Regions from separate parts of the Cupriavidus sp. 8B genome, predicted to be linked through region 1. Evidence: predicted binding sites of a transcription regulator. Region 1 holds the regulator's gene; the other holds the start of a gene.

Region 1 (4,204 bases):
CCCGCATGGCCCGCCTGGCCGGCGCCAAGCTGGTCGACGAGATCCGCGGCGCGGTGATCACCTATGACAGCCGCAACGAGTTCTATACGGCCAGCGGCGGCGCCGAGAACGCGACCGCGGGCAGCCCGTCCGGCCGCGTGCGCGCCGTGCTGTCGCCGCGCCAGGAGCAGCCCGCCAGCGGCGGCGCAGCCAACCCGCTGCCGCTCAAGCCGGCACCCGCCCCCGTCAACCCCTGACCTGACGCCGCCACGCCCCCAATCCACGGATTCTGCCTTGACCTTCATGACCGCTACCCAGACCGCACCGTCCCAGCCCGCCACCCTGAAGGACAGCAGCACGCTGGTCGTGCGCCACCTGAAGAAGCGCTACGGCTCGCGCACTGTGGTCAAGGATGTGTCCCTCGACGTGAAGAGCGGCGAAGTGGTCGGGTTGCTCGGCCCCAACGGCGCGGGCAAGACCACGTCGTTCTACATGATCGTGGGGCTGGTGGCGCTGGACGAGGGCGATATCGTGCTCGACGACAAGCACATCAGCGGCCTGGCCATCCATGAGCGGGCACGCATGGGCCTGTCCTACCTGCCGCAGGAAGCCTCGGTGTTCCGCAAGCTCAATGTGCAGGAAAATATCCGCGCGGTGCTGGAACTGCAGCTCAACGATGGCAAGCCCCTGGGCAAGGCCGAGATCGAGCGCCGGCTGGACACCCTGCTGGATGACCTGCAGATTGCCCACCTGCGCGACAACCCGGCGCTGTCGCTGTCCGGCGGCGAGCGCCGCCGCGTGGAAATCGCCCGCGCGCTGGCCTCCGCGCCGCGTTTCATCCTGCTTGACGAGCCCTTCGCCGGCGTCGACCCGATCGCGGTCGGCGAAATCCAGCGCATCGTCAGCTTCCTCAAGGCGCGCAATATCGGCGTGCTGATCACCGACCACAACGTACGCGAGACGCTGGGCATCTGCGACCACGCCTACATCATCAGCGAGGGCGCGGTGCTGGCGTCCGGCCAGCCTGAAGACATCATCGCCAACGAGTCGGTGCGCAAGGTCTACCTGGGCGAGAACTTCCGCATGTAAAGGCGCGCGCGGCGCCTGCCGCGCATCGGCCCCCCGGGCGGCTTCGGTGTCGCCTTTCATCCTTCAAACGATCATGCGACGCCAGCGATAGCAATTTCCGTTCCACCAGTACGGAAGTTGGGCATAAAATAGGTCGCATGAAACCGTCGCTACAGCTCCGCCTCTCGCAGCATCTCGCGCTTACGCCGCAACTCCAGCAGTCGATCCGGCTGCTGCAACTGTCCACGCTTGAACTGCAGCAGGAAGTGGAACAGGCGCTGACCGAGAACCCCTTGCTCGAGCGCGAGAACGACTGGCTCGACAGCCCGTTGCGCGTGTCCTCGGACGGCTCGGTGAACCTCCAGAGCGCGCCCGCGCCAGCGCCCGCCGATGGCCAGGGCACCAGCGAAAACCGCCCCGATGGCGCCCCCGAAGCCGACGACAGCTATTCCGACAGCAACGAGGATTACGGCAACGACTGGAGCCTGGACGATTTCGCCCGCCGCCCGCAAGGCGAAGACGACGAAAAAACACCGATGCAGCTGCGCGACGCCGAGCCCACGCTGCGCGAACACCTCATGGAGCAGCTGGCGCCGCTCAAGATTTCCCTGCGAGACAAAGGGCTGGCCATCTTCCTGGTCGAATCCCTGGACGATGACGGCTACCTGAGCGCCACGCTCGAGGAAATCTGCAGCGAGCTGCCGGAGGAGCTCGAGTTCGAGGTCGACGAGATCCAGGCCGTGCTTACGCTGCTGCAGAGCTTCGATCCACCGGGCGTCGGGGCGCGCAACGCAGCCGAGTGCCTGGCGCTGCAACTGCGCAGGCTCAAGCATCCGCAGCGCGAACTGGCGCTGAGCATCGTCACCAATCACCTGGAGCTGCTGGCGGTGCGCGATTACACGCGCCTGAAAAAAGCCCTGCAAGTGGACGAGCCGGAACTCAAGGCGGCGCATGAACTGATCCGCTCGCTCGCGCCCTATCCCGGCCATGCCTACAGCCGGCCGGAAGCCGACTTCGTGGTACCCGATGTTTTCGTTCGAAAGTTGAGCGGCGGATGGATCGCCCATCTCAACCCGGATGTGATGCCGCGGCTACGTATCAACGACATGTACGCGCAGATTTTGCGCGGTGCAAAAGGCGATGCCGGCGCGGCGGGACTGCAGCAAAAGCTGCAGGAAGCACGCTGGTTGATCAAGAATATCCAGCAGAGGTTCGACACGATATTGCGCGTCGCACAAGCCATTGTCGAACGTCAAAAGAACTTCTTCACCCACGGTGAAATTGCGATGCGCCCCTTGGTTTTGCGGGAGATTGCCGATACACTGGGTTTACACGAGTCCACCATCTCTCGGGTGACTACCAATAAGTACATGGCAACGCCGATGGGGACTTTCGAGCTGAAGTATTTTTTCGGCTCTCACGTATCCACAGAAACCGGCGGCGCGGCCTCATCAACGGCAATCCGTGCGTTGATCAAGCAATTGATAGGAGCCGAAGACGCTAGGAACCCCTTGTCCGACAGCCGGATTGCCGAATTGCTCGGCGAGCAAGGCTTTGTGGTAGCACGGCGTACCGTTGCCAAATACCGCGAAGCGCTCAAGATTCCCGCGGTCAATCTCCGTAAGACTTTGTAGCCGAGCTGCATCGCCTGCCTGATGCAGCTCTTTCAGAAGGAGAAACGCTATGAACTTCAAGATCAGTGGACACCACTTGGACATCACGCCCCCTCTGCGTGAGTACGTGGAAACGAAACTGGAGCGTATCGTCAGGCATTTCGATCAAGTCATTGGCGTAAGTGTGCTGCTCTCTGTCGACAATACAAAAGAAAAGGACCGGCGGCAGTACGCGGAAATCAATCTACATCTCAAGGGCAAGGACATCTTTGTCGAAGCGCATCATGAAGACCTGTATGCCGCTATCGACGCATTGGTCGACAAGCTCGACCGGCAGGTGATTCGCCACAAGGATCGCGTGCAAAGCCACGACCGTGAAGCGGTCAAGTACCAGATGGCCGCATCCCAGATGCAGCAATGACCGTGCCTGGCGGCCCACATACCGGGCCGTCGGTGTCAGTCCATTGAAAACGGAATCAAGCCGCGCCCAGCGCGGCTTTTTCGTTCCAGCCTCCCCCCTTCGGGCCACGCAGGGGATTCCGCAACGCATATGTACCGGTGTATGCTGTGCCATACATAGTTGATTTGCCTGGCCATTTCCGTGCATGCGGCACCGCTTCAGCGCCTCGGCTATTGCAATGCACAAAGCGGCAGCGGGCCTGCTCTATAATGGCCAGACGCCCGACACCGGCATGGGGACACCCGGTGGAAACATCGGGCCTTGGTTTTTATCTTCTTTCCGCCCGGCGGGACGCCTCCTTGCCCCGGGCCTGCTTTCTAGAAAACCCTGCGCATTCCACATGAATCGTTTGGCTAAATTGCTGCCACCCGGCAACATCAACCTCGACGTCAGCGTCACCAGCAAGAAGCGCGTGTTCGAACAGGCCGGGCTCCTCTTCGAGAACAACCATGGCGTTGCGCGCGCGACCGTGACCGACAACCTGTTCGCCCGCGAGTCGCTGGGGTCCACCGGCCTTGGCGCCGGGGTTGCGATCCCCCACGGCCGCATCAAGGGACTGAAGCAGCCGCTGGCCGCCTTCATGCGCCTGGCCGAGCCGATCCCCTTCGAGTCGCCCGACGGTAAGCCGGTAGCGCTGCTGATCTTCCTGCTGGTGCCCGAACAGGCCACCCAGCAGCATCTGGAAATTCTCTCCGAGATCGCCCAGTTGCTGTCCGACCGCGAGATGCGCGAAGGACTGGCTACCCTGCCCACCCCCGACGACGTGCACCAGTTGCTGACGCAATGGCACCCTTGATCCGCCACTGAAAGCCCGTCCCTGAAAGCACCCGAATGGAACTCACTGGCGTCACCTCGCAGTCGATCTTCGACGACAACGCAGCCGATATCAAACTCTCCTGGGTAGCAGGACTGGAAGGCGCGGACCGGGCCTTCGATGTCGAGTTTGCGCGTGAAGCCACGTCGGCGGCCGATCTCGTCGGCCACTTGAACCTGATCCACCCGAACCGGATCCAGGTGCTGGGCAAGCCCGAAATCACGTATTACCAGCGCCTCGACGACGAGATGCGCAAGCGCCAGATGGGCG
Region 2 (4,204 bases), on a different contig from region 1:
GGTGCGCCCCTCGCTGTCGTTCCGTTTCAAGCTGGAGCAGGCGTCGCCTGTGCGGGTCGCAGCCCGCACGCGGGACGGCATATGGCATGTCGGCGGGGTGATGGTGGATGCCAGCGGCGGCGGCTGCACGGTGCCCGGCGCCACCCGCCGCGACGGTTCGTGGAGCACCACGCTGAACCGGGTCGAATCGCGCGTGTTTCCCGGCTTCGGCGGCAGTGGAGGCCGGGTGCGGCTGCGTGTGATGCACCCGATGGACACCGGTCTCGTGGCTGGCATCCCGGCTTTCCATATCGAGTCGCTGACCATCTCCGACGCCGCCCGGCAGCCAATGTTGCGTCTGGCGCTGCATGAGCCGGTGGCGGAGAACCCGATCTTCTCCTTTGACCTGCGCGAGGTCATGGAGCGCGGCATGATGGTATCCGGCCGGGACAACAACGGTAACCGCTTCGCTGCACAGGTGACACCATGAGACGAGCGCTGGGGATCCTGCTGTTGCTGGCGGCTCAGGCGGCGGGTGCGCAGGTTGGGGACTACCGCCTCGCGCCCCGGCAGATCGCTGCCGACGTGTGGCTGCTGGAAGGCGCCAACGCGGATTTTTCACCGGACAACGGCTGCAACATCATCAATACCGCCTTTGTCGATACCGGCGACGGCGTGGTGGTGATCAACACGGGGCCGTCGCGCTTGTACGGCGAGCAACAACGCCGTGCCATCGCCTCAGTCACGGCGGCGCCGGTGCGGCTGGTCCTCAATCTCAACCTGCATCCTGATTACTTCTTCGGCAATCAGGCCTATGCGGACGTGGGTGCCAGCGCCCTGGCCGGCACCATCGCCGGTGCGCAGCGCGAGGGTCCGGCCTATGCCGACAACCTCTACCGCATGTGCGGCGACTGGATGCGCGGCACCGAACCAGCGCCGCCGGGCCAGTCGTTGATGCCGGGCAAGCGCACCATGGGCCGGCACACCTTCGAACTGCTGCGGATGGACGGTCATACCGCTGACGACCTGGTAGTGCTGGACCGCAGCGCTGGCATCGTGTTCGCGGGTGGCGTGGCATTCCGCGAGCGGGTGCCGACCACACCGCATGCGGACCTCAAGCGCTGGCTGGCGAGCCTGGACCGGCTGCAGGCGCTGCTGCGAGAGAGCGGCGCGCGGCTGCTGATCCCCAGCCACGGGCCGGCGCTCGGCAGCGCGGATGCCATCGCGCAGACCCGCGGCTACCTGCACTGGCTGGACGCCCGCATGACCGGGGCGGCATCGCAAGGGCGCGACCTGGCGGAGGTGATCGCCATGCCCGTGCCGAACGAGTATGCCCGTTGGGGCGCCATGCCTGCCGAGTACCTGCGCAACGTGACGCATCTCTACCCGGCTTATGAGGACGCCGCGCTGACGCATTGAAGCGGGTCCGTTGAGTTGTTCAATTCCGCAACAGCGTCAACGCAGTGTCCCGCGCTGGTACGCCGCCGGGGTGAACGCAGGCCACGGCAGGGGCCAGTTGCCAGTGTTTTCCACTGGCATGGGAATTGCCAGGAGTCTGTCTGGTGTGCGTGGCGCACCGTGGAAGATCGACAACAAGACAGAGGAGCAGACAATGAGGACGTTAAGGGTGATGATGGTGGTCGCGGCGACAGCCGCGAGCCTGGCGGCACACGCCGCCGTGACCGATGCCATGATCGAGAACGACGCGAAGTCGGCGGGCGACGTGCTGTCGTGGGGGATGGGCACGCAAGGCCAGCGCTTTTCCACGCTGACCCGCATCAACACAAAGAACGTCAGCCAACTGGTGCCGGCCTGGTCGTTCTCCTTTGGCGGCGAAAAGCAGCGCGGGCAGGAATCGCAGCCGCTGATTCACGACGGCAAGATGTTCGTGACCGCCTCTTACTCCCGCATCTACGCCCTCGACCTGAAGACCGGCAGCAAGCTGTGGAAATACGAACACCGTCTGCCCGAAGGGATCATGCCCTGCTGCGACGTGGTCAACCGCGGCGCGGCCCTGTACGACAACCTGGTCATCTTCGGCACGCTCGACGCGCAACTGGTGGCGCTCGACCAGAAGACCGGCAAGGTGGTGTGGAAGGAAAAAATCGAGGACTATGCCGCAGGCTACTCCTACACCGCGGCGCCCTTGATCGTCAAAGGCATGGTGCTGACCGGCGTCTCGGGCGGCGAGTTCGGCGTAGTTGGCCGGGTCGAGGCGCGCGATGCCAGGACCGGCCAGATGGTGTGGTCCAGGCCGGTGGTGGAAGGCCATATGGGCTACAAGTACGACAAGGACGGCAACAAGACCGAGAACGGCGTGACTGGCACCCTGAACGCCAGCTGGCCCGGCGAGACCTGGAAGACCGGCGGCGGCGCCACCTGGCTCGGCGGCACTTACGATCCGCAGACTGGCCTGGTCTACTTCGGCACCGGCAATCCTGGGCCTTGGAACAGCCACATCCGCAAGGGCGACAACCTGTACTCGGCCTCGACCGTGGCGCTCGACCCGGCTACCGGCAATATCGTCTGGCACTACCAGAACACCCCCAACGATGGCTGGGACTTTGACGGCGTCAACGAGTTCGTGACCTTTGACCAGGACGGGAAGCGGCTCGGCGGCAAAGCCGATCGCAACGGCTTCTTCTACGTCAATGACGCCCGGAACGGCAAACTGGTCAACGCCTTCCCCTTCGTCAAGAAGATCACCTGGGCAAGCAGCATCGACCTGAAGACCGGACGGCCCAATATGATCGCGGAAAGCCGCCCGGGCGATCCGGCCGCCGGCAGCGATCCGAAGAAGGGCCAGTCCGTCTTCGCCGCCCCCGGCTTCCTTGGCGGCAAGAACCAGCAGCCGATGGCCTACAGCCCGCAGACCGGCCTGTTCTATGTGCCGGCCAATGAATGGGGCATGGATATCTGGAATGAACCTGTCGGGTACAAGAAGGGCGCCGCCTTCCTCGGTGCCGGCTTCACCATCCATCCGCTCAACGAGGACTACATCGGCGTGCTGCGCGCGATCAATCCCAAGACCGGCAAGATCGAGTGGGAAGTCAAGAATTACGCGCCGCTGTGGGGCGGGGTGATGACCACCGCTGGCGGCCTGGTGTTCTGGGGCACGCCGGAAGGCTACTTGAAAGCGGCCGATGCCAAGACCGGCAAGGAACTGTGGAAGTTCCAGACCGGCAGCGGCGTGGTGGCGCCCCCGGTCACCTGGGAAGACGGCGGCGAGCAGTATGTGGCGGTGGTGTCGGGCTGGGGCGGCGCCGTGCCGCTGTGGGGCGGGGAAGTTGCCAAGCGCGTGAATTTCCTGGAGCAGGGCGGCTCGGTGTGGGTGTTCAAGCTGCACAAGAGCTGAACGTTGCCGGCAGCCAAGCAGTGAAACTGCCCTGCGCGTGCCGGCATCGCACACCGATGTCGGCACACGCAGGGGTTGGTCGATCAACAGAGAATTGGGATGTGTGCATGCAGAAGGTGAAAGGACTCTTATCGTTGTCGGTCGCGGTGCTGGTGGCCCTGTGTGTGGCTCGGGCCGAAGCAGCGCCCGATATGCAGGCGCTGGCGGACCAGAGCGGTTGCTTTTCTTGTCACAGCATGAAGGCCAAGGTAGTGGGGCCGGGCTTTGCCGAGGTAGCGGACAAGTACAAGGGGGACGGGGAAGCGCCCGAGCGGCTCGCAAAGAAGATCCGTGAGGGCGGAAAAGGGGTTTGGGGGCGAATTCCCATGCCGTCGCACGAAAATATCAGTGAAGCGGATGCCAGGAAGCTGGCACAGTGGGTTCTGAGTATCAGATGAGCATTGGAAGAGACCGGTGCCTGACCTGACGGTCGGAGAAAAGCCGGATACGAAGGAAGAATTTGCAAAGACGTTTCACATCGGCCCGAACGGCTGCCCAGGCACGGCGTGAAACGTCTTTGATTTTTTGTGCTCCGCTTTTTTACTTCCGGCTTTCGCTACCAGCACGGCCCGCTTCGCTGCTTAGCCTGAGCGAATTCCCGTCGCTGCGGAAGACCATCCCGCGCGCCTGTACCTCGGCCAGCCTTCCCTGTAGCACGATCTCCATGACCCTCCCATGTTCTCCCGACCGATCGCAGACCGGATCCGTGGCGGCGGCATCGCCGGTCAGCAGGAACGCCTGGCAGCGGCACCCGCCATGGTCTTCCGCCTGCGAGTCGCAGGAACGGCAAGGCTCGGGTAGCCAGTGCGTGCCGCGAAAGCGCTGGAAGGC

Evidence for each region. The regulator sigma-54, encoded in region 1, starts transcription at its own class of promoters, with help from an activator protein. The targets are predictions, from matches to a motif close to TGGCANGNAANCTGCTTT.
Region 2: a site for sigma-54 is predicted at 1,513-1,530, ahead of ACYP5B_RS52125 (PQQ-dependent methanol/ethanol family dehydrogenase). Genes of this name have one in related genera too.

Annotation. Positions count from the first base shown of each region.
Region 1 is NZ_BAAILO010000211.1:69,727-73,930, reverse strand. Features, by position in the region: gene lptA (lipopolysaccharide transport periplasmic protein LptA) at 1-236, shown strand, start outside; gene lptB (LPS export ABC transporter ATP-binding protein) at 283-1,068, shown strand; gene ACYP5B_RS21315 (RNA polymerase factor sigma-54) at 1,206-2,681, shown strand; gene hpf (ribosome hibernation-promoting factor, HPF/YfiA family) at 2,731-3,081, shown strand; gene ptsN (PTS IIA-like nitrogen regulatory protein PtsN) at 3,461-3,916, shown strand; gene hprK (HPr(Ser) kinase/phosphatase) at 3,952-4,204, shown strand, end outside.
Region 2 is NZ_BAAILO010000653.1:25,979-30,182, forward strand. Features, by position in the region: gene ACYP5B_RS52115 (quinoprotein dehydrogenase-associated SoxYZ-like carrier) at 1-469, shown strand, start outside; gene ACYP5B_RS52120 (quinoprotein relay system zinc metallohydrolase 1) at 466-1,398, shown strand; gene ACYP5B_RS52125 (PQQ-dependent methanol/ethanol family dehydrogenase) at 1,592-3,334, shown strand; gene ACYP5B_RS52130 (c-type cytochrome) at 3,442-3,771, shown strand; gene pqqE (pyrroloquinoline quinone biosynthesis protein PqqE) at 3,914-4,204, opposite strand, start outside.